3 regions of the Nesterenkonia sp. HG001 genome follow, and region 1 is predicted to be linked to each of the others. Evidence: riboswitches for the same ligand, from Rfam matches in the RefSeq annotation. Region 1 holds a riboswitch; each other region holds the start of a gene.
What was found. Region 1 has a riboswitch for thiamine pyrophosphate ahead of ODE13_RS08030 (ECF transporter S component). Riboswitches for the same ligand answer to the same signal wherever they lie in the genome.

Region 2: it holds a riboswitch for thiamine pyrophosphate, as region 1 does, so the genes downstream of both, thiO (glycine oxidase ThiO) here and ODE13_RS08030 (ECF transporter S component) in region 1, are expected to answer to the same signal.
Region 3: it holds a riboswitch for thiamine pyrophosphate, as region 1 does, so the genes downstream of both, thiC (phosphomethylpyrimidine synthase ThiC) here and ODE13_RS08030 (ECF transporter S component) in region 1, are expected to answer to the same signal.

What each region holds. Positions count from the first base shown of each region.
Region 1 covers NZ_JAOSZD010000004.1:81,992-88,974, forward strand. The annotation lists gene ODE13_RS08000 (Na(+)/H(+) antiporter subunit C) at 1-412, shown strand, start outside; gene ODE13_RS08005 (Na+/H+ antiporter subunit D) at 416-2,122, shown strand; gene ODE13_RS08010 (Na+/H+ antiporter subunit E) at 2,119-2,784, shown strand; gene ODE13_RS08015 (monovalent cation/H+ antiporter complex subunit F) at 2,784-3,467, shown strand; gene mnhG (monovalent cation/H(+) antiporter subunit G) at 3,464-3,871, shown strand; gene ODE13_RS08025 (DUF4235 domain-containing protein) at 3,920-4,192, opposite strand; TPP riboswitch at 4,373-4,526, shown strand; gene ODE13_RS08030 (ECF transporter S component) at 4,623-5,276, shown strand; gene ODE13_RS08035 (ATP-binding cassette domain-containing protein) at 5,296-6,983, shown strand, end outside.
Region 2 covers NZ_JAOSZD010000006.1:217,618-224,600, reverse strand. The annotation lists gene ODE13_RS12150 (substrate-binding domain-containing protein) at 1-445, shown strand, start outside; gene ODE13_RS12145 (sugar ABC transporter permease) at 442-1,404, shown strand; gene ODE13_RS12140 (carbohydrate ABC transporter permease) at 1,401-2,273, shown strand; TPP riboswitch at 2,289-2,395, shown strand; gene thiO (glycine oxidase ThiO) at 2,385-3,608, shown strand; gene thiS (sulfur carrier protein ThiS) at 3,614-3,853, shown strand; gene ODE13_RS12125 (thiazole synthase) at 3,880-4,671, shown strand; gene moeB (molybdopterin-synthase adenylyltransferase MoeB) at 4,664-5,896, shown strand; gene ODE13_RS12115 (FadR/GntR family transcriptional regulator) at 5,877-6,650, opposite strand; gene eat (ethanolamine permease) at 6,800-6,983, shown strand, end outside.
Region 3 covers NZ_JAOSZD010000004.1:338,580-345,562, reverse strand. The annotation lists gene ODE13_RS09190 (sensor histidine kinase) at 1-266, opposite strand, end outside; gene ODE13_RS09185 (alpha-keto acid decarboxylase family protein) at 370-2,076, opposite strand; gene ODE13_RS09180 (hypothetical protein) at 2,202-2,690, opposite strand; RNA gene ffs (signal recognition particle sRNA small type) at 2,765-2,861, opposite strand; tRNA gene ODE13_RS09170 (tRNA-Ser) at 3,014-3,098, shown strand; TPP riboswitch at 3,389-3,495, shown strand; gene thiC (phosphomethylpyrimidine synthase ThiC) at 3,537-5,285, shown strand; gene ODE13_RS09160 (O-methyltransferase) at 5,289-6,062, opposite strand; gene ODE13_RS09155 (dihydrofolate reductase family protein) at 6,174-6,761, opposite strand.

The DNA.
Region 1 (6,983 bases):
GCTGCTGCTGCAGACCGGCGGCCGGGCGGGGGACTCTCCGTTGGTGGTCGACGGTGACGTCGACGCACCCTTCTTCGACCCGTTGCCGCAGGCGCTGCTGCTCACGGCGATCGTGATCGCCTTCGCCCTGGTCAGCCTCATGCTCGCGCTGATCTATCGATCCTGGGTGCTGGCCCGTCAGGATGAGCTCTCCGATGACGAGGAGGACCGCCGGGTGGCCTCCCAGCCCATCTATGACCCGGAGGAGGACTCCGAAGTGCCCACCGAGACCACCGAGTTCGCCGTCGAGGACCTCGGGACGTCCCGGCTGCTCAACCCCCGCACGGGTCGGGACGAGGACCTTCCGGTGGCCTCCGCGCACACACCTGAGGACGACGGCGACGGCCGCCCCGATCACGGGACGGGGCGCTGACCCATGCAGACCAACTTCGTGGAGCTGCTGCCCCTGGCGGTGCTCCTGCCGTTCTTCGGCGCCGGCCTCGCCTTCGCCTTCTTCCGGCAGCGGACCACCCAGCGAGCGATCACCATCGGCACGCTGGTGCTCACCGTGATCCTTGAGATCACCCTGTTGGCGGAGACCTGGGACGGCGGGGCCCATGCGGTGCATCTGGCCGGCTGGCCCGCGCCCTTCGGCATCTCGATGGTGATCGACCGGTTCTCCGCGCTGATGCTGGTCGTCTCCTCGATCATCACCCTGGCGGTCCTGCTCTACGCGGTCGGCCAGGGCGCCGCGGAGGAGGGGGACGACGCCGGCCCGGTCTCGATCTTCTACCCCACCTACCTGATCCTGGTGGCCGGGGTGTCCAACGCGTTCCTCGCCGGGGACCTGTTCAACCTGTACGTCGGCTTCGAGATCTTCCTGACGGCCTCCTATGTGCTGCTGACCCTCGGGGGAGGGGAGTCCCGCATCCGGGCGGGGGTGACCTATGTGGTCGTCTCCGTCATCTCCTCGATGCTGTTCCTGATCACCATCGGTGTGGTCTATGCGGCCACCGGCACCGTGAACATGGCGGACCTGGCGCTGAAGCTGGGCGACCTGGACGGTGACATGCAGCTGCTGCTGCATGTGATGCTGCTGGTGGCCTTCGGCATCAAGGCGGCGGTCTTCCCGCTGGCGTTCTGGCTGCCGGACTCCTATCCGACTGCCCCCGCCCCGGTGACGGCGGTCTTCGCGGGCCTGCTGACCAAGGTCGGCATCTATGCGATGATCCGCACTGAGACGCTGCTGTTCCCGGGGGAGCGGATCAACACCGCGTTGATGATCGTCGCGCTGCTGACGATGATCGTGGGCATCCTGGGTGCGCTGGCCCAGGGCGACATCAAACGGATGCTCTCCTTCACCCTGATAAGCCACATCGGCTATCTGGTGTTCGGACTCTCGCTGGTCTCGATTGTGGGCATGTCGGCCACCATCTATTACGTGGCCCACCACATCACCATCCAGACCACGCTGTTCCTGGTGACCGGACTGATCGAGCGCAGAGGCGGGTCCTCCAACGTGGATCGGCTGGGGAGTCTGGCGAAGATCTCTCCCGCTCTGGCCGTACTCTTCTTCATCCCGGCGATGAACCTCGCGGGGATCCCTCCGTTCTCCGGATTTATCGGCAAGCTGGGGATGATCCAGGGCGGGATCGCGGAGGGCACCTGGATCACCTGGACCCTGGTGGTCGGCTCTGTGGTGACCTCGCTGCTGACTCTGCTGGCCGTGGCACGGATCTGGGCGCGTGCGTTCTGGCGCAAGGCCGAGGACGCAGACTCCCCGGACCGGCTGCTGATGTCGAAGACGTTGGCGCACGCGCGGGCGGCGAACAAGCGGCTGCTGCCGATGTCGGTGGTGGCGCCGACCGCCCTGCTGGTGACGATGTCCTTGGCGTTCACCGTGTTCGCCGGGCCGCTGATGTCCTTCTCCCGTGCGGCCGCCCAGGACATGTACGAGCGCACCCCCTACCTTGAGGCGGTGCTGGGGGAGGAGCGCGTGGACGGGGTCCGCGAGGAGCTGGAGGACCTGGCCTCGCAGATACCTGACTTAGACACCGGCGACGGCGGCTCCGACGAGTTCGCCCCGGTGCGGACCTCTTTGGAGCCTGAAGACGAGTCGGCGCAGGAGGCTGATGACCGATGAAGCGACCCCGGACCCCGCTGCCGCTCGAGCTGCCGCTGATCGCCTTCCTCAGCTTTCTCTGGATGGCGATGTGGCAGGACTTCACCCTGGGCACTCTGATCGTCGGGGCCGTGCTGGGCACCGCCGTGGTGCGGCTGTTCTACCTGCCGCCGCTGCGCGGCTCGGGGCGGATCAACATCTGGTGGGTGCTGGTCTTCACGGTCCGTTTCCTGGCGAAGATGGTGGCCGCCTCCTTCCAGGTGGCCTGGATCGCCGTCGTGCGCGGACCGAAGGTGCGCAACTCGATCATCTCGGTGCAGCTGCGCAGCCATGACGACTTCATCGTCACGGTGACAGGCCACGCGCTGGCACTGGTGCCCGGCTCGCTGGTGATCGATGTGGATCGCACCACGGCGACCCTGTACCTGCACTGCCTCAACGTCACCGACGACCACGACGCCGAGCGCATCCGGCAGGATGCCCTGCGCACTGAGGCACTGGTGCTCCGCAGCTGCGGGAACCGATCGGAGCTGGCGGTGGTGAAGGCCGAGAAGCGGCTGGGCCGCGTCAGTGGCTTCTCCAAGACGGAGCGCGATCAGGCGATCCCGACGCGTTCTGCGGCTCCGTCGTCCGCGATGCTCGGTCGCGGCCCCGCCGGCGCCTCAGAGGAGGGAGGGCGCTGATGCTGACCTACGCCTACTGGATCTCCCAGGCGCTGCTGACGGTGGCTGTGCTCTGCTCTGTCTTCCGCGTGTTCCGGGGGCCATCGGTGCTGGATCGGGTGATCAGTGTGGACGTCATCCTGATCATCGTCTCCTCGATGCTGATCACGGACATGGTCGCCCGAGGGCACCAGGACTTCATCCTCTTCGTCGTGGCCACCGCCGTGATCGGTTTCCTCGGGGCCGTGGCGATCGCCCGGTATGTGGCGGTGCGTCGGCCGGAGGATCCCGGGGCGAGCGTGCTCACCGGGGCGCTGCCGCAGGCGGCCACGAGCTCCGGCGGGCCTTCGGGCGCACCGGACGGCGCGGATGCCGGGCCTGGGAGCGGTGGGAGCCCCGCCGGCTCCGGCGTGCCGGGCGCCGCACCCTCGGGTGATGGTGGCGCCATGGACGGTGGGCGGGCGCCGTATGCGGCCAGCCCCTCGCGGCTCGCCGGCATGGACCCGGTGGATCCCCACGGCGGCACTCTTGCTCCCCGCGGCTACGGGGAGGATGAGGACCCGGCGACCTCGTGGTTCCACGAGCTGACCCGTTCCGGCTTCACCACGCGTCGTCGCCGTGCGGCGGAGGAAGAGGGTCAGGACGAGGCTGAGGAGCCCTCTGGAGAGACTCCCGACCAGGCGCCGGGGGAGGGAGCACGATGATGGACCTTCTGGACGCGGAGCTGATGGATCAGATCCTTGATGCCGTGGCCGCCGTCTTCCTGGTGATCGGTGGGCTGATGTCGCTGGCGGCCGGGATCGGACTCGTGCGGCTGCCGGATCTGCACTCACGGATGCATGCGGCCACGAAGCCTCAGGTCCTCGGCCTGCTGAGTCTGCTGCTGGCCGCGGCGATCACCTGGCGCAGCTGGAGCGGCGTCGTGCTCGTCCTGCTCGCCTGGGGTCTGCAGATCCTCACCGCCCCGGCGAGCGCCCATGTGGTGGGGCGCGCCGGGTACCGGACGAAGCACTTTAAGTCCGAGCAGCTGGCGCAGGACGAGCTGGCCCGGGCAGTGGACCGGATCTCGCGGGGCCATGGAGCCCGCCGGGAGATCGACGGGGGCTGAGACCTCCGACGGGGATCCGTGGTGTCGTGCCGTCCTGCTGCGCGCCGCTCAGACCTCAGCCTTATTCGCGTAGGCGGCCTTGATCTTCTTCACCGAGGCCTTGGCTCCGCGCTGGGACAGCACTTGAACGCCTGCGGAGATGGCGGCGGAGGAGATGGCGAAGACCAGGGCCTTCTGCAACGAGATGTCCTCTTCCTCGCTGGCCCGGGGAGTGTCCTCGCCGGTGGCCTGCCGCCAGGCGAACTCGAAGGCCTTGGTGGCGGCGTAGCCGCCGGCCAGGGAGATTCCGGTGGTCAGCAGCTTGTCCATGATCTTGTCCATCGGCACTCCTGAGGATTCGGATGTGGGATTCGGATGTAGGGGTTCTCACGCGAGTCTGGCACAGGGCGACGTCGGCGTCCCGCTCGAGGGCGGGGCTCATCGGTGACCTGCTCAGCCTCCAGCCTAGCGGGCCGGGCCGCCAGGAGGGAGGGGGATGCGCTACTGTGGGGCACGTCATTCGAGACACGACAGGGGAGCGCTCCCCGTCGCCCCCTGCGGGAGACGGAATGCGCTGAGAGTGGGCTGACGGCCCAGACCCTCGAACCTGATCAGGACAACCCGGGCGCGATGCCGCCCGATCAACGCCTGCGAAGGAAGTCGAGCTGTCCTCGGATGCCGGACCTGCACGCCGTCATCGGCTGTCCGCGGCGGCAGGTACGGCTCCCTCCCTGCGTGCTCGTGGTCCACGCTCGTCACACGAGGGAGCATCATGAGCAGCACGCACCGCACCACTGCACCGGCACGCGCGGGGACCCGGCCGCGGACCTTCCGCTGGTCGGTCTCCGACATCGTCGTCGCCTCCACCCTGGCGGTGGCCTCCGGGGTCATCTTCTGGGGATGGAACCTCAGCTACCACGTCGTCGGCGGGCTCTTCGCCGCCTACCCGCCGGCCGCGACCCTGGTCCACGGCATGTGGCTCTTCCCCGCGGTGCTGGGGATGCTGATCATCCGCAAGCCCGGTGCCGCGATCTACTGCGAGATGGTCGCCGCCGTGGTCTCCGCCCTGCTGGGCTCCCAGTGGGGGCTGACCGTGCTGTCCTCCGGCTTCGTGCAGGGGCTCGGCGCGGAGCTGATCTTCCTGGCGTTCCTGTACCGCCGGTACACGCTGGAGGTCGCGATGCTCGCCGGCGCGCTCTCCGGGTTCTTCGGCGGAGCGACCTATCACTGGATCATCCCCATGTACGCCTACGCGCCGTTGGAGACCTTCATCCACATCGGCTGCTTCACGCTCTCCGGGGCGATCATCGCCGGGCTGCTCTCCTGGCTGGCTACCCGCGGGCTGGCGGCCACCTCGGTGTTGGGCCCGCTGGCCTCCCGCCGGGCGCATCAGGAGCCGGTGCTGCGCCGTCGTCGTGAGGGCTGAGCCGATGGCGCAGGACCGCATGACGACGTCGGCGCGCCCTCCCGGGAGACTCGCCGGCGGTGCCGCCGTCGAGGTCCGCGGCTGGCGCTATCAGCATGCCGACCGGCCCGCCCCTGCCGTGGACGGGCTCGACCTTCACCTGGACCGGGGGGAGAAGGTGCTCCTGGTGGGGGCCTCCGGGGCCGGGAAGTCCACCCTGCTCCACGGGCTGGCCGGAGTGCTCCATGATGAGGAGGCCGTCTCCTCCGGTGAGTTGCTGATCGACGGGCTCGCCCCGGAGCAGGCCCGCGGCCGGATGGGTCTGATGCAGCAGGACCCGGAGTCCCAGGTGGTGCTCTCTCGGATGGGTGACGACGTCGCCTTCGCCCCGGAGAACCTCGCCGTGCCTGCGGACCAGATCTGGGACCGGGTGCGACAGGTGCTGGTGGAGACCGGCCTGGCCGGCTCGGGGGAGCAGGCCCAAGCACTGCTGGACCATCCCACCGCGCGGCTCTCCGGCGGGCAGAAGCAGCGGCTGGCGCTGGCCGGGATCCTGGCCATGCGCCCGGCCCTGCTGCTCCTCGACGAGCCCACCGCCAACCTGGACCCCGACGGCACCCGAAGAGTGCGGGACGCGGTCATCGAAGCCTCCGCGCGCCAGGGATCCACCCTGCTGGTGGTGGAGCACCGGCTGTCCACCTGGGCGGACCATGTGGACACTCTGATCGTGCTCGACACCGCCGGAGGCGTGCGCCACCGGGTACCCGCCGGGCGGATCCATGACGACGCCGATCTGCGGGCGGATCTGGTGGAGCTCGGGCTCTGGGTGCCGGGCCATGATCCGGTCCCGGACCTGCTTCTGGACACCGATGCCGGTGCCCAGCCTGAGGGCGCCACGGCGGGGCCCGAGGCCCTGAGGCCCCGGGTCCTGCTGACCGGACGGGAGCTCGCCGTCTCCCGGGAGAGGCCGCGGCGCCGTCAGTCCCGCCGTCCGGCACCGGTGCTTCAGGGGATCGACGTCGACCTCCCTGCCGGCCGGGCGCTGGGTATCACCGGTCGCAACGGGGCGGGGAAGTCGACCCTGCTGCTGAGTCTGGCCGGGCTGATCCCCGTCCACGAGGGCGAGCTCGTCGCCACCGGAGAGCTCAAAGGGCCGCGTGGCGAGGCCCTGACGGATGACCCGCACCGCTGGCGCTCGGCGGATCTGGTGGCTCGGCTCGGGATGGTGTTCCAGGAGCCGGAGCATCAGCTCGTCCGGCCCACGGTCCGCGAGGAGCTTGCGCTCGGCGCCCGGCAGGCACGGCAGCCCGGCGAGGACGCTCCGCTGTTCACCTCAGAGGACGTCGAGCACCGCGTGGCTCGGCTGCTCACCCGGCTGGGACTGGCGCATCTGGCGGAGGTCAACCCGTTCACCCTCTCCGGTGGGGAGAAGCGTCGGCTCTCCGTGGGCACGGTGCTCGCCGCCGGGCCGGAGGTCCTCATGCTGGACGAGCCGACGTTCGGGCAGGACGCCCACACCTTCGCCGCACTGATCCGACTGCTGCGCGAGCACCTCGACGACGGGGGCACCGTGGTGGCGGTGACCCATGACGAGGCGTTCCTGCGTGCTCTACAGGCCGAGGAGATGCCGCTGCGTCCTGAGGCGACCGGGCAGGCCGCCGCGGAGGACGCGCTCGAGGAGGAGGCGCTCGAGGAGGACGACTGCGCTGACGGGCGGACGCCGCGTGA
Region 2 (6,983 bases), on a different contig from region 1:
GACCGAGACCATGGGTCTGGCCCGGATGCCCACCCAGCACGGACAGGACCCCGGCTTCGTCACCCTCAGCGGCGGCTGGTGCCTGACCCTGCCGGAGTACTCCTCGGACCCGGAGATCGCCTTCTCCTTCATCGAAGCGCTCTGCGAGAAGGACGTGATGGTCGACTTCACCATCGCCAACAACTACATCACCGTCCGAGAAGACGTCGCCGCGGACGAGCGATACCAGAGCTACTCGCCCACCGCAGAGTTCTTCACCTCGCTGCTCGAGGGCGCCTATTACCGGCCTGCGCTGCCGGCCTATCCCGAGGTGTCCAACGCCATCCAGGAGGCCATGGAGGCCGTGATGACCCGATCCCAGACCCCTGAACAGGCGGCCGCCGCCTACGCGGCCGCCGTCACCGACATCGTCGGCCCTGAGAACGTGCAGGACGAGTCGTCATGAGCGCGCCGACCGCCACGCAGTCCCAGATCCATCGGCCCGACGCCGCCAGCGGCGAAGGAGGGCCTCCACGGCAGAATCGCACCATCGGGGACCGTCTCACGTTCGGCCGGGCCGTCCCCATGGTTCCCGCGCTGTCGCTGCTCGTGCTGTTCATGGCAGGCCCCATCCTGTACTCGCTCTGGCTGGCCTTCACCGACTCCGCGATCCGCGGCGAGGGGGCGGCGGAGACCTCCTTCATCGGGTTCGAGAACTTCACCGACGCCTTCACCGACTCGCAGTTCTGGAACTCGGTCGGGCTGACGCTCGTCTTCACCGTGGTGTCTGCGGTGATCGGCCAGAACCTCCTCGGGCTGTTCCTCGCACTGCTGATGGAGAAGGCCCACCGGGCAGTGACGTTCGTCATCACCGCCATCGTCATCGCGGCGTGGATCCTGCCCGAGGTCGTGGCCGGATACCTGCTCTACACCTTCTTCGCCGACGAGGGCAGCCTCAATGTGATCCTGGAGTCCATCGGGCTTCCGCAGCAGGACCTGCTCTTCAGCCTTCCGATCCTCGCAGTCGCCTTCGCGAACATCTGGCGGGGCACGGCGTTCTCCATGCTGGTCTACTCGGCGGCGCTGGGCAGCATCTCCGCGGAGATCCAGGAATCGGCGTCAGTGGACGGGGCCGGCCCTCTGCGCAGGTTCTGGTCGGTGACCCTGCCGCTGCTGCGCCCCGCCGTCGCCACCAACCTGATGCTCATCACCCTGCAGACACTGTCCGTCTTCGGGCTCATCTTCATCATGACCGGGGGAGGGCCCGCGCAGCAGAGCCAGACCCTGCCGCTCTACATGTATGAGCAGGCCTTCTCCTACGGGCAGCTCGGCTACGGAACCGCCGTGGCACTGCTGCTCCTGCTGATCGGCGCGGTCGCCTCGATCGCCTATCTGCGGCTGCTTCCCGAGGAGGACAAGCGATGACCACCACCTCAGCACGTCGGACCGCGCCGGCCAGGGGCGGCAAGGGCCGCAGGGCACGGACCACGGAGACGGCCTCGACACTCGTCATGGCGTTCATCGGGGCCATGTTCCTGATCCCTCTGCTCTGGGTGGGGCTCGCCGCCTTCGACACAGACGCGTCCCTCGCCGTCTCATGGCCGGAGCGATGGAGCCTCGGCAACTTCAGCGCCATCTGGAACGCCGAGACGACCTTCCGGCCGATCGCCAACTCGCTGATCCTGTGCGGCGGCGCCACTCTGGTGACCATGACCGCGGCGGTGCTGTGTGCGTACCCGATCTCGCGGTATCGGTTCCGTGGCAAGCGGTCCCTGCTGCTGACCATCATCTTCTCCACCGGCCTGCCCATCACAGCGATCATGATCCCCGTGTACTCGCTCTTCGTGCAGGTCAACCTCATCGACTCCATGTTCGGCGCGATCCTGTTCCTCGGCGCCTCCTCGCTGCCGTACGCCATATTCCTCACCAAGGGGTTCATGGATGCCGTGCCCATGGAGATCGAGGAGAGCGCCTGGACCGAGGGTGCCGGAGTCTATCGGACGCTGTGGGCCGTGGTGATGCCGCTGATGCGGTCAGGGCTCGGAGTGGCCACGATGTTCACCTTCGTCATGATGTGGGGGAACTTCTTCGTCCCCTTCATGCTGCTGCTCAGTCCGGACAACCTGCCGGCGGCCGTCACCCTCTATACGTTCTCCTCACAGTACGGCCAGGTCGCCTACGGCCAGTTGGCGGCGTTCTCGCTCTTCTACTCCCTGCCGGTGATCGTGCTCTACCTCTTCGTGGGCCGCAGCCTGGGGACCGGCTTCATCGCAGCGGGCGGAGTGAAGGGCTGACCCACTAGAATGGAACCTGCATTCCGTGGGAGCCCGGGCCGGCCGGGCTGAGAGGGCGAACCCGCCGACCACTCGGACTCGATGCGGATCATGCCGCCGTGAGGAGGAGCTGTGGGCGTCACTGTCGTGGGAGCCGGCGTCGTCGGGCTGCTGTCAGCCTGGCAGCTGAGGCGCGAAGGGCACGCGGTCACGCTGATCGCCCCCGAGATCGCCCGGGACGCCAGCTACGCCGCCGCCGGGATGCTGGCCCCGATCAGTGAGGTCCAGTACGGGCAGGACAGGCTCTATCCGCTGATGACCGCCGCCCGGGCCGAGTACCCGGCCTTCCTGGCCACGCTGGCCGCCGCCGTCGACGCCCCCACCGGGTGGCGGGAGAACGGCACCATCCTGCTGGCCGCGGACCGCTCCGACCGCGACGCCGTCGCCGACCTCGTCGCCGTCCAGCAGGCCCACGGCATGGCCGTGGAGCCGCTGACCTCCGGCCAGCTGCGCCGCCGCGAGCCCGCACTCGCCCCCGGCATCTCCAAGGGCTGGGACGTGCCCAGCGACCACCAGGTGGACCCCCGGATGCTGGCCAGCTGCGCGCTCGCCGCCCTCGAGAGTCCGCTGGATCCTGCTCGCTTCCCCGACGCCGGCCCGCCCGCCCGACGCGTGGAGGCGCGGGTCACCGCTGTCGGCGGCCCCGACGCGGAGGGCTCCCACACGCCCACCCTCGACGACGGCACGCAGCGCACCGCGCAGAAGGTCCTGCTGGTGCCCGGGCTCGGTTGCGCCGACATCGCCGGCCTGCCCGCACGCGCCCCGCTGGATCTGCGGCCCGTCCACGGAGACGTGCTGCGCCTGCGGGTGCGTCCCGGGCAGCTGCTCGCTGGGGAGGACCACGTCCTCGGCGCCACCGTCCGGGCCAAGGTCGCCGGCCGCAGCGTCTACCTGGTGCCACGGGCCGACGGCGGGCTGGTCATCGGCGCCTCCTCGCGAGAGGATGGCATGCCCGGCACCCACGCGGGCTCCGTGCAGGAGCTGCTCGACGACGCCGTCGCCGTGCTGCCCGCCGTCAAGGAGATGGAGCTGGAAGAGATCACCACCCGGGCCCGACCCGGCACCCCTGACGACATCCCCTACCTGGGCCGGCTGGAAGGGGCGCCCGACGTCGTCATCTCCACCGGATACTCTCGACACGGGATCCTGCTGGCACCGCTGGCCGCACGGTTGGCCGCCGCGCTGCTCAGCGACGACGGCGAGGCCGCACTGAGCGCGGCGGACCGGCAGATGCTCGCCCATATGAGCCCCACACGGTCGCTGACCGCACCAGAGATGACCCCCACAGGATTGTGAGACCCATGCTCACCGTGACCATCAACGAAGAAGACGTGAAGCTGCCCGAGGGGGCGACAGTCGTCGACGCCGTCGGGCAGACCACCGGGCGCGAGCTGAGCCCCGACGGCACCCCCGCCGACGGCGGCCGCCTGGGTGTGGCGGTGGCGATCAACGCCGCCGTCGTCCCGCGCAGCGCCTGGGCCGCCACCGTGCTGAGCCACGGCGAGGAGATTGAGATCGTCACCGCCGTGCAGGGCGGCTGAGCCGCCCCTGACCCGAAGAGAGCACCATGACCACAGCCACCACTCCTCCGTCCCTGCAGGTGGGCGACTACACCTTGCAGAACCGCCTCATCATGGGCACCGGCGGGATCACCGACCTGGACGCCCTGGAGCAGGCGCTGCTCGCCTCCGGCACCACGCTGACCACTGTGGCCATGCGCCGCTACAGCCCGGAGACCAAGACCAGCGTGTTCGCCATGCTCGAGCGGCTCGGCATCGACGTGCTGCCCAACACCGCCGGCTGCTACACCGTCAAGGACACGGTGCTCACCGCCGAGCTCGCCCGCGAGGCGCTCGAGACGAACCTCATCAAGATCGAGGTCATCGCCGATGAGCACACTCTGCTCCCTGACGTCATCGAAACCCTCGAGGCCACCGAGCAGCTCGCCGACCGGGGCTTCATCCCCATGGTCTACACCACCGATGATCCGGCCGCGGCCGTGCGCCTCGAGCAGGCCGGAGCCGCCGCCGTCATGCCCCTGGGGGCGCCCATCGGCACCGGGCTGGGCATCCTGAACCCGCACAACATCGAGCTCATCGCCTCCCGGGCGAACGTGCCGGTGGTGCTCGACGCCGGCATCGGCGCCGCCTCCGAGGCCGCGCTGGCCATGGAGCTCGGCTGCGACGCCGTGCTGGTCGCCTCCGCGGTCACCCGCGCCCAGCGGCCTTCCGACATGGCCCACGCCATGCGCCTGGCAGTCTCCTCCGGCTGGCTCTGTGCCGGTGCGGGGCGGATCCCCCGCCGCCGTCATGCCCTGGCCTCCTCCGCGATGGAAGGAAGGATCGACCCCGTTGACTGAGCTGAAAGATCTCTCGCAGACCCAGCTGGAACGGTTCCAGCGGCACTTCTCGCTGACCGGCTTCGGACCCGATGCGCAGCTGCGGCTGCTCGATGCCCGAGTGCTGGTCATCGGCGCCGGCGGCCTCGGCGCCCCGATCCTCACCTACCTGGCCGCCGCCGGGGTGGGGACCATCGACGTCGTCGACCATGACGTCGTGGACCGCTCCAACCTGCACCGGCAGGTCCTGCACTCGGAGGCCGGCATCGGCCGGCCGAAGACGGAGTCCGCCGCGGCGGTGATGCGCGGGCTGCACCCGGAGATCACCGTGCACGAGCACCGGGAGCCGATCACCGGCGAGAACGCGCTGGCGCTGGTGGAGCCGGTGGACATCGTGGTGGACGGCTCGGACAACTTCGCGACCCGCTACGTGGTCTCCGACGCCTGCGAGATCGCCGGCAAGCCGCTGGTCTACGGCTCCATCCTGCGCTTCGCCGGGCAGGTGAGCCTGTTCTGGTCGCGGCTTCCCTCGGGGGAGCGCGGCCCCACCTATCGGGACCTCTACCCCGAGGCCCCCGACGCCGGGGAGGTGCCCACCTGCGCCGAGGCCGGGGTGCTCGGTGTGCTGCCCGGTGTGATCGGCACGCTGATGGCCACTGAGACCATCAAGTTCCTGGCCGGAGTGGGTGACACCCTGCTCGGCCGGGTGATGACCTATGACGCGCTGACCGCCTCCTTCCGGGAGGTGCGGCTGCTGCCGGACCCGGACCGGGAGCCGGTCACCAGCATCGGCGCTGACGTCGCCGGACTGGGCGGCGGGCCCGGCGGTGGTGCGGCCTCCGCCGGAGCCGCCTGCGCGGTGGAGGAGGATCCCGCTCTGCACCCGGTGGAGGGCGAGACCGATCCCTACACCGGGCATCCCTTCGGTCCGGAGGACATCGGGATCCGCGAGCTGCAGGCCGCTGTCGAGGCCGGGCGGATCGCCGGCGTCGTCGACGTCCGGGAGCCGTGGGAGTACGCGGCCGGGCATGTGGAGGGAGCCGTCAACGTCCCGCTGGGCGAGCTGTGGCACGGCAGCGAGGTCCCCGGGATCGACGAGGCCAGCGAACAGCGACCCGTGGTGCTCTACTGCAAGATCGGGGTCCGCTCCCGGCAGGCGCTCGCCGTGCTGCGCCACCGCAACCCCGACGCCGGGCTGCGGAACCTGGTGGGCGGATACGAGCAGGTCAAGGCTGCGGGCGGCTAGCCGGTCCCTCATCCGCGAGGAAGCCGCGCAGCAGCGAGGCGGTGCCCTCCAGATGCTCCTTCATCAGCTCGCCCGCCCGTGTCGGCTCGCCCTGCAGGATGGCTGAGACGATCGCCTGATGCTGCTCCTGGGAGTGGGCGATGTTCGTGTCCAAGAACGGGATGCGGTCCAGCAGGCCGCTGGCGGCCGCGCGGGCCTCGGCCACTGCGGCGGAGAGCATCGCCGAGCCGGAGAGCTCCGCGATCAGGCAGTGCAGGCGGGCATCCAGCGGCCGATACTGGGACGCCTCGGCGGCATCCACCGCCTCCAGGGCCTGCACCAGGGCGGAGCGCTGTGCGGTGCTCAGCGTGGCCGAGGCCGCCAGCACGGCGGCCGCCGGCTCGACGACGCCACGGAAGGTCAGCACATCCTCGACGGCGGCCGCATCCTCTGCGCCGAGGGAGGTCGCCGGGGCGGGCAGCTCCTCGGCGACGAACGTGCCCCCGTAGCGGCCCCGTCGCACCGAGAGGTAGCCGGCGGCCTGCAGCTCCGCCAGCGCGTCGCGCAGCGTGCTGCGCGAGACGCCGAGGGACTCGGCCAGCTCACGCTCCGGCGGCAGCTTCTCGCCCGGGGCGAAGGTGCCGAGTCGGATGCCGCGCAGGACCCGGGCGATCGTCTCCTCGAGCACGTTGCCGCGCCGCGCCTGACCCAGTACAGATCCCAGCACAGGAGTCAGCGAGGCCATGGGCTCCGCGGGAGACGACGCATCTGACATGCCATCAGCATTCCATATGGCTAGCCACAAAGGTCTCTTCTCTAGAAAATTACGAGCGATCTTCTCGCTGGCTCTTGACACTCGATCGTGTGTCACCTCACAGTGGTGCTGTTCAAAGGACTGAAAGCAGTCCATTGGGAGAGGGTGTCATGTCACGAGCACCAGGATCCACGGCCCACGTGGACTACACGCACCTCGGCGAGAGCTACATGAAGCACCGTCAGCTGCGACGAGGGGCGGCCGGATGGATCCTGCTCGCCGGCCTCGGCGTGGCCTACGTGATCTCCGGAGACTTCTCCGGCTGGAACATCGGACTCTCCGTCGGCGGCTGGG
Region 3 (6,983 bases), 260 kb from region 1:
ACCACCGTCGCGACGCAGACGGCCGCCAGGCGCAGGGTGAGCGAAAGGGGGAACGAATCACCCGCCACACCGTCGAACACCGGCCAGCTGAAGGAAGAGAAGAGCCAACCCAGCAGGACGAACGCCGCCATCGGCAGCATCCAGACCAGCCACCCGGTGATCAGGGAGATCAGCTCCGTGACCATGCGCTCCAGCCGCGCCCGCACTGTGAGCCGGACGCCGTCGTCGGGCACTGTGCTGGCCTGGAGCTGGGGTGTCGTGGTCATCGCTTTCGAGCCTATGCCGCCTGGAATGAGTCCGCGAGCCATCCAACTGCCCGACCTAGGTGCAGAAAACTGCACCCGGACCGGGCATCACAGCAGGCCAGAGTCAGCGCTTCAACGCGTTGGCCACGTCCTCCAGCAGCTGGGGGATGTCGTCGCGGTGGGTCACAGCCTCGATGAACACCAGCTTCTCGCGGTTCTCCATGGCGTCCTGGCAGGCCTGCAGCAGCTCGGCCTCAGTGGTCGCCCGGCGGAACAGGTGCCCCTCCTCCGTGGCGCCGAAGAGCTGCGGCACCAGCTCCCACCGCCAGGGGGCGATGTCGTTGTAGATCTCGTCCGGGCCGTGGATCGCGCGCTCCACGGTGTAGCCATCGTTGTTGACCAGCACGATGACGGCGGGCAGCTTCTCGCGGATGATCACGCCCATCTCCTGGATGGTCAGCTGGGCGGAGCCGTCGCCGATCAAGAGCATGGGCCGGCGGCTGCGGTCGGCCAGGCCTGCCCCGAGGATGGCCGGCAGCGTGTAGCCGATGGAGCCCCACATGGGCTGGCCGATGAAGGTGGATCGGGCCGGAAACCGGTGGGTGGCCATGCCGAAATAGCTGGTGCCCTGGTCGGCGGCCACGATGTTCTCCGACTCCAGCTGGGAGGCCAGGATCTCCCACATTCCGTTCTGGGTGAGCGGGCCCTCGGCCGGGTGGCGTGGAGCCTCCGGCTCGGGCGCCTGAGCGGCAGGCATGGGGACGACGTCGTCGAGGTCGACCACCACCCGGTGCACCACAGCGAGCGCCCGCTCCAGGGAGATCGGGGTGAAGACCTCGTCGCCGATACGTGCTCCGAAGCGGGAGACGTCGATGAGCCGAGCGGGGTCCAGATCCATGGAGAATCCGGCGGTGGTGTTGTCCGTGTACTCGACTCCGAGAGTGATCAGTGCGTCCGCACCTTCGATGACGTCCCTGACTCGCTGCTGCGAGGCCGCCCCGGAGTAGATGCCGACGAAGTTCTCATCGGACTCGTCCACCAGGGTCTTGCCCCAGGCCAGAGTCGCGAAGGGCAGGTTCGAGTCGGCGAGGAAGGAGGCGAGCTCCTCGGTGGCACCGAGCCGGTGGACCAGCAGATCCGCCAGCACGGCGATGCGCCGGCCGGGCAGGAAGCGGCGCAGCGCCTCCTCGAAGGCGGCCTCCGCACCGGGGGTGGTCACCGGCAGGTCGGTGGTCAGCGACTCCGACGGAGGGAAGGCGGGGACCGCGGCGACGTCGGCGGCCAGCATCAGATAGCCGGGGCGACGACGGAAGACGACGTCGCGCAGGACTCGGTCGATCTCCCAGGTGGCGGTGGCAGCATCGAGATCGGCGTGGGCGCAAGTGACCTCCTCGGCCATGCGCAGGAAATGCTTGAAGTCGCCGTCGCCCAGCGAGTGATGGATCTTGCGTCCGGACGCCTGCGTCTCCTTCGGTGGGGCGCCGACGATCTGCACCACTGGCACTGACTCGGCGTAGGAGCCGGCCAGGGCGTTGATCGCGGAGAGCTCACCGACGCCATAGGTGGTCAGGAAGGCACCGATCCCGCGGATGCGCGCGTAACCGTCGGCGGTGTAGCCGGCATTGAGCTCATTGGCGGAGCCGACCCATCGGATGTCCCGGTGGGCGACCACGTGGTCCAGGAAATGCAGGTTGAAGTCACCGGGGACGCCGAAGAGCTCGGTCAGGCCCAGCTCGGCGAGCCGGTCGAGCAAGTAGTCGCCGATCGTGTAGCCCGGCGTGCTCGGGCTCGGAGACGAAGCCGGAGCCTCAGGGGTGGAGTTCTCGGACACGTGGTCAGCCTTCCGGTCATGGCGGTCCGCCTTGTGGGCGTCCGCCGCATTGAAGAGGTCGGTGCGTCCCGGATCACAGGATGCGCCTGCCCCATTGTCCAGGAAGTCCGGAGGTCCCGCGCGCGTCAGCCGGGGGTGCCCTGCCCGCCCGCCTGTCGGCGCTCCATCTCAGCGATCCTCCAGGTGGCGACACCTCCGGCCACTGCCAGCACCACCCGCGGTGCGGGGACACGGAGCCGGCGCAGCCCTGACTCCAGTGCCGTGTCTGCCCAGAGGCCCGTGCGCATCACGCCATAGACGGCACCTCCGAAGAATCCGGCGGCAGCCAGGCGGACGGCCAGCGGGGCCTCGACCTCCGCCTCGATTCGAGAGGGCTCGGCTCGCTCGTCGCTCTCCAGCCCAGTCTTCCGGGCGATCCGCTGCGCCTGCTCGGGACAGAGAAACATCCCCGCCATCGTGATCGAGGGGGCCCAGACGATGGTCTCTCGCAGCCAGCGCGGGTAGCGACGGACGGGGATGAGGGCGACGGCGCCGCTCGCCAGGCCCTGGCCGATGGGACCCCGGCAGATCTGGAGCAGCGGAGACGGTGTGCGTCGAGGCGTGGGATCAGTCATGTGCTCCACGCTAAGGAGGAGGCACGGCGTCGTCATCATCCCGGAGGGGGAGTTCGTGATTCCGCCCGGAGGCATGAGGAGGCCCCACGTGCACCTGCCAGAGCCCGCCTACCCTTGCTACCTTCCGGTCCTGGGGGAGTTCAGCAGGATGACACCACACGTGGGGCCGGCAACCATGGTAGCCCGCAGGGCTCCGCACGCGCCAGCTGAGCTCCCGCCGAAACCCTGATCCGGGCACGATGTGCATTTTCCTGCCGTTCTCCGCTAGCATGGAGTCTGCTCTCGCGACGCCGGGTGTTCGCACCCGCAGATCGAGCGCTGAAGGAGGATTCGCCTAGCGGCCTATGGCGCACGCTTGGAACGCGTGTTGGGTTCACGCCCTCGGGGGTTCAAATCCCCCATCCTCCGCCCACAGCACGAGGCCCCCGCTCATCTGAGCGGGGGCCTCGTCGCGTCTGCGGTGCTGTCTCCTCTCCCGGCGTCAGCGCTTCTCCGCACCCCACACCTCTCGAGTGGCCACGTCTGACGGCATCTGCCTGGGGCACGCCGACGAGCACCTCCAGATGCCGTGATTCGCGGCCGCTGGATGCACCCAGGACACGTGACGCGCACACCCGACGCGCACACCCGACGCGCTCCCGTCCTCCCAGGTCACGCGTCATATGCCGACGTCCGCGCCGTGCAGTGGGCTACGCTCGACGAGTCCACACGGGTGCCCCTGCAGGGGCTGAGATCAGGCGATGCACGCCTGGACCGTCGAACCTGACCGGGTCATGCCGGCGTAGGAAGTGAGGGCTCATCATGAGCGATTTCTCTCAGCACACCTCTGTCTCCACCTCCCCCACCATGGAGGTCCACCCTGCCCACGAACGAGCGAGCGTCAGCGACAGCGAGGGCCTGGAGGTCCCCGTGACCCGGGTTCACCTCCATGATGCCCCGGACGGTTCCGTCCACGAGCCTGTGGACGTCTACCGGACCGCAGGTCCCGGGGGCGACCCCCTCGAGGGCCTGCCGCCGTTCCGTGACCCATGGATCACGGCGCGCGGTGACACCGCCACGTACGAAGGCCGGGGCCGCCGCCTCAGCGACGACGGCCGCTCAGCCGTCCGCCGCGGGGCCTCCACGGAGGAGTGGAGGGGACGACGTCCCGCCCCGCGGAGAGCCGCCGAGGGGCGCAGGGTCACGCAAATGCACTATGCCCGCCGCGGCATCATCACCGAGGAGATGCGCTTCGCCGCGCTGCGCGAGGGCTGCGAGCCGGAGATGGTCCGCCGCGAGGTGGCCGCCGGTCGGGCCATCATCCCAGCCAACATCAACCACCCCGAGTCCGAGCCGATGGTCATCGGCCGGGAGTTCCTGGTGAAGATCAACGCCAACATCGGCAACTCGGCGGTCACCAGCTCGATCTCCGAGGAGGTGGACAAGCTGCGGTGGGCCACCCGCTGGGGCGCCGACACCGTCATGGATCTCTCCACCGGTGATGACATCCACACCACCCGGGAGTGGATCCTGCGGAACGCTCCGGTGCCGATCGGCACGGTGCCCATCTATCAGGCCCTGGAGAAGGTCCACGGCGACGCCTCCGCCCTGAGCTGGGAGGTCTTCCGGGACACGGTGATCGAGCAGTGCGAGCAGGGTGTGGACTACATGACCGTCCACGCCGGCGTGCTGCTGCGTCATGTGCCGCTGACCGCGGAGCGCGTCACCGGGATGGTCTCCCGGGGCGGCTCGATCATGGCCGGCTGGTGCCTGGCCCATCACCAGGAGAACTTCCTCTACACCCACTACGACGAGCTCTGCGAGATCTTCGCCGCCTACGACGTCGCCTTCTCTCTGGGCGACGGGCTGCGCCCCGGGTCCATCGCCGACGCGAACGACGAGGCACAGTTCGCCGAGCTGGACACCCTGGCGGAGCTGACCCGGCGCGCCTGGGGTCACGATGTGCAGGTGATGGTCGAGGGTCCGGGCCACATCCCGCTGCATCTGGTGCGCGAGAACGTGGAGCGTCAGCAGGAGCTCTGCCACGGAGCCCCGTTCTACACGCTGGGACCGCTGGTCACCGACATCGCACCAGGCTATGACCACATCACCAGCGCGATCGGCGCCACGGAGATCGCCCGCTACGGCACGGCGATGCTCTGCTATGTCACACCCAAAGAGCATCTGGGCCTACCGAATCGCGAGGACGTCCGGGCCGGAGTGATCACCTATAAGATCGCCGCCCATGCCGCCGACCTCGCGAAGGGCCACCCGGCGGCCCAGAGCCGTGATGATGCGCTCTCGAAGGCCCGGTTCGAGTTCCGCTGGAAGGATCAGTTCGCCCTCTCCCTGGATCCCGAGACCGCGCAGGCCTTCCATGACGAGACCCTGCCCGCCGAGCCGGCGAAGACTGCGCACTTCTGCTCGATGTGCGGGCCGAAGTTCTGCTCCATGCGGATCTCCCAGGACATCCGTGACGAGTTCGGCTCGGCGGAGGATCAGCGACGCATCGTCGCCGAGGGCATGGCTGCCAAGAGCCGGGAGTTCACGGCCTCCGGCGGCAGCGTGTACCTGCAGCCAGACATCCCGGTGGCACCGCCGGTGCCGGAGTCCTGACCCTCAGCCTCGGGTGACCACCGCCAGGCTGAACCCGTCCCAGCTCTTCGCCCCGACGGTCTGCACGGCCGTGGCCTCGAGCCGCGGATGCTCGCCCTGCATGGTGAGGAATCGCCGGATGCCCTGGATGTCTGGATCGTCGGAGTCCGCCTCGAGCACCCCGCCGTCGCGGACCACATTGTCCCCGATGATCACGGTGCCCGGCCGGACCATCTCCATCACCAGCTCCAGGTAGCGCGGGTTGCCGGCCTTGTCGGCGTCGAGGAACACCAGGTCGAAGGGCTCGCGCGCCCCAGTGCGGACCTCCTCCACCAGGGACTGCAGGGTCTGCTCCGCGGAGCCCAGGCGGATGTCCACCTTCTCCCCCACGCCGGCCGCGTCCAGGTTCGACCGGGCGACGGCGGCGTGGTGGGACTCGACCTCACAGGTGACGATGCCGCCGTCGTCGTCGAGGGCACGGGCCATCCACAGCGTGGAGAAGCCGGCCAGCGTGCCGACCTCAAGCACCTGCCGGGCCCCGGAGATCCGCACCATCAGCTCCAGATGCTTGCCCTGGGCAGCGGAGACCTCGATGGCCGGCAGCCCGCCCTCCTCCGCCCGGCGCTGGACTGCGGCGAACTCGGGCCCAGGGCGGACCACGGCCTGCTCCACATAGGCGTCGACGGCGGCGGCCTCTGGGGCCCCGACGTCGGGCCCGGGGCGGGCCAGCGATGAGCTCGGCGTCTCGGCGGCGGATGAGTGGTCGGCGGGGAGGCGCTCTGCGTCAGAAGTGTCCATGACCGCCACCCTAGAGCGGGCCGCTGACGCGCGGAAGACCCGACCTGCGCGGACGGGCCCAGAGACCTGATCTGGTGTCACCGTCTGCAGTCCACTTCGTCGGGTACCGGATCAGATCGCTCGACGGCGCACCGGATAGCGCAGATGAAGCACCCCGTCGCCCTGAACCACCACCTCAGGATCCTCCAGCAGGTGCTGTGCGTCCACGGGCCCGAAGTAGCGCTTGCCGGACCCGAACACGACAGGTGCGACGTCCATGCGCACCTCGTCGACCAGACCTGCGGCGAACACCTGGCCGCCGACGTCCCCGGCGGCGACCTCGACGGTGCGGTCACCCGCGCGCTCCTGCGCCGTCGCCATGGCGGCCTCGATGCCGTCGACGAATGAGAACGCCGCCTCGGGATACCATCCCTCGGGCCTGCCTCGGTGGGTCACGACGACGACATGGGGGACACCGGGAGGTGTTCCGTCCCAGCCATTCGTCATGTCGAAGACGTGGCGACCGACGATCGTCGCCCCGATCTGGTCCCAGTACGGCCGGACGTAGTCGTAGGACGTCTGCGACACCTTCAAGACGCCGCTCTCGTCCAACGGCACGTCACCGCTGAGCAACCAGTCGAACAGCGGCCCGGGCTGATCATTGGCGTCCGCGATGAAGCCATCTACCGAGACCGACGCGTACATCACTACTTCGCCCACGGGGCCCTCCTCCGCTGCGCGAGTGCTTCCAGGTTAACGTCTCGTGAGCTGTCTGTCCTAGAGGAGATCGATCGGTCCAGCGGGGTCGATCCCTAGTACGGTGGCGGCAAGACGGTGGGTGCGGACCAGCCGCTTCGGCGTGACGCCGATCAGCTGCTTGAAGGGCTGTGCCAGATGAGTGCCGCTGACACCGTCCGAGCCCCCTGTCCGAACTCGACTCGA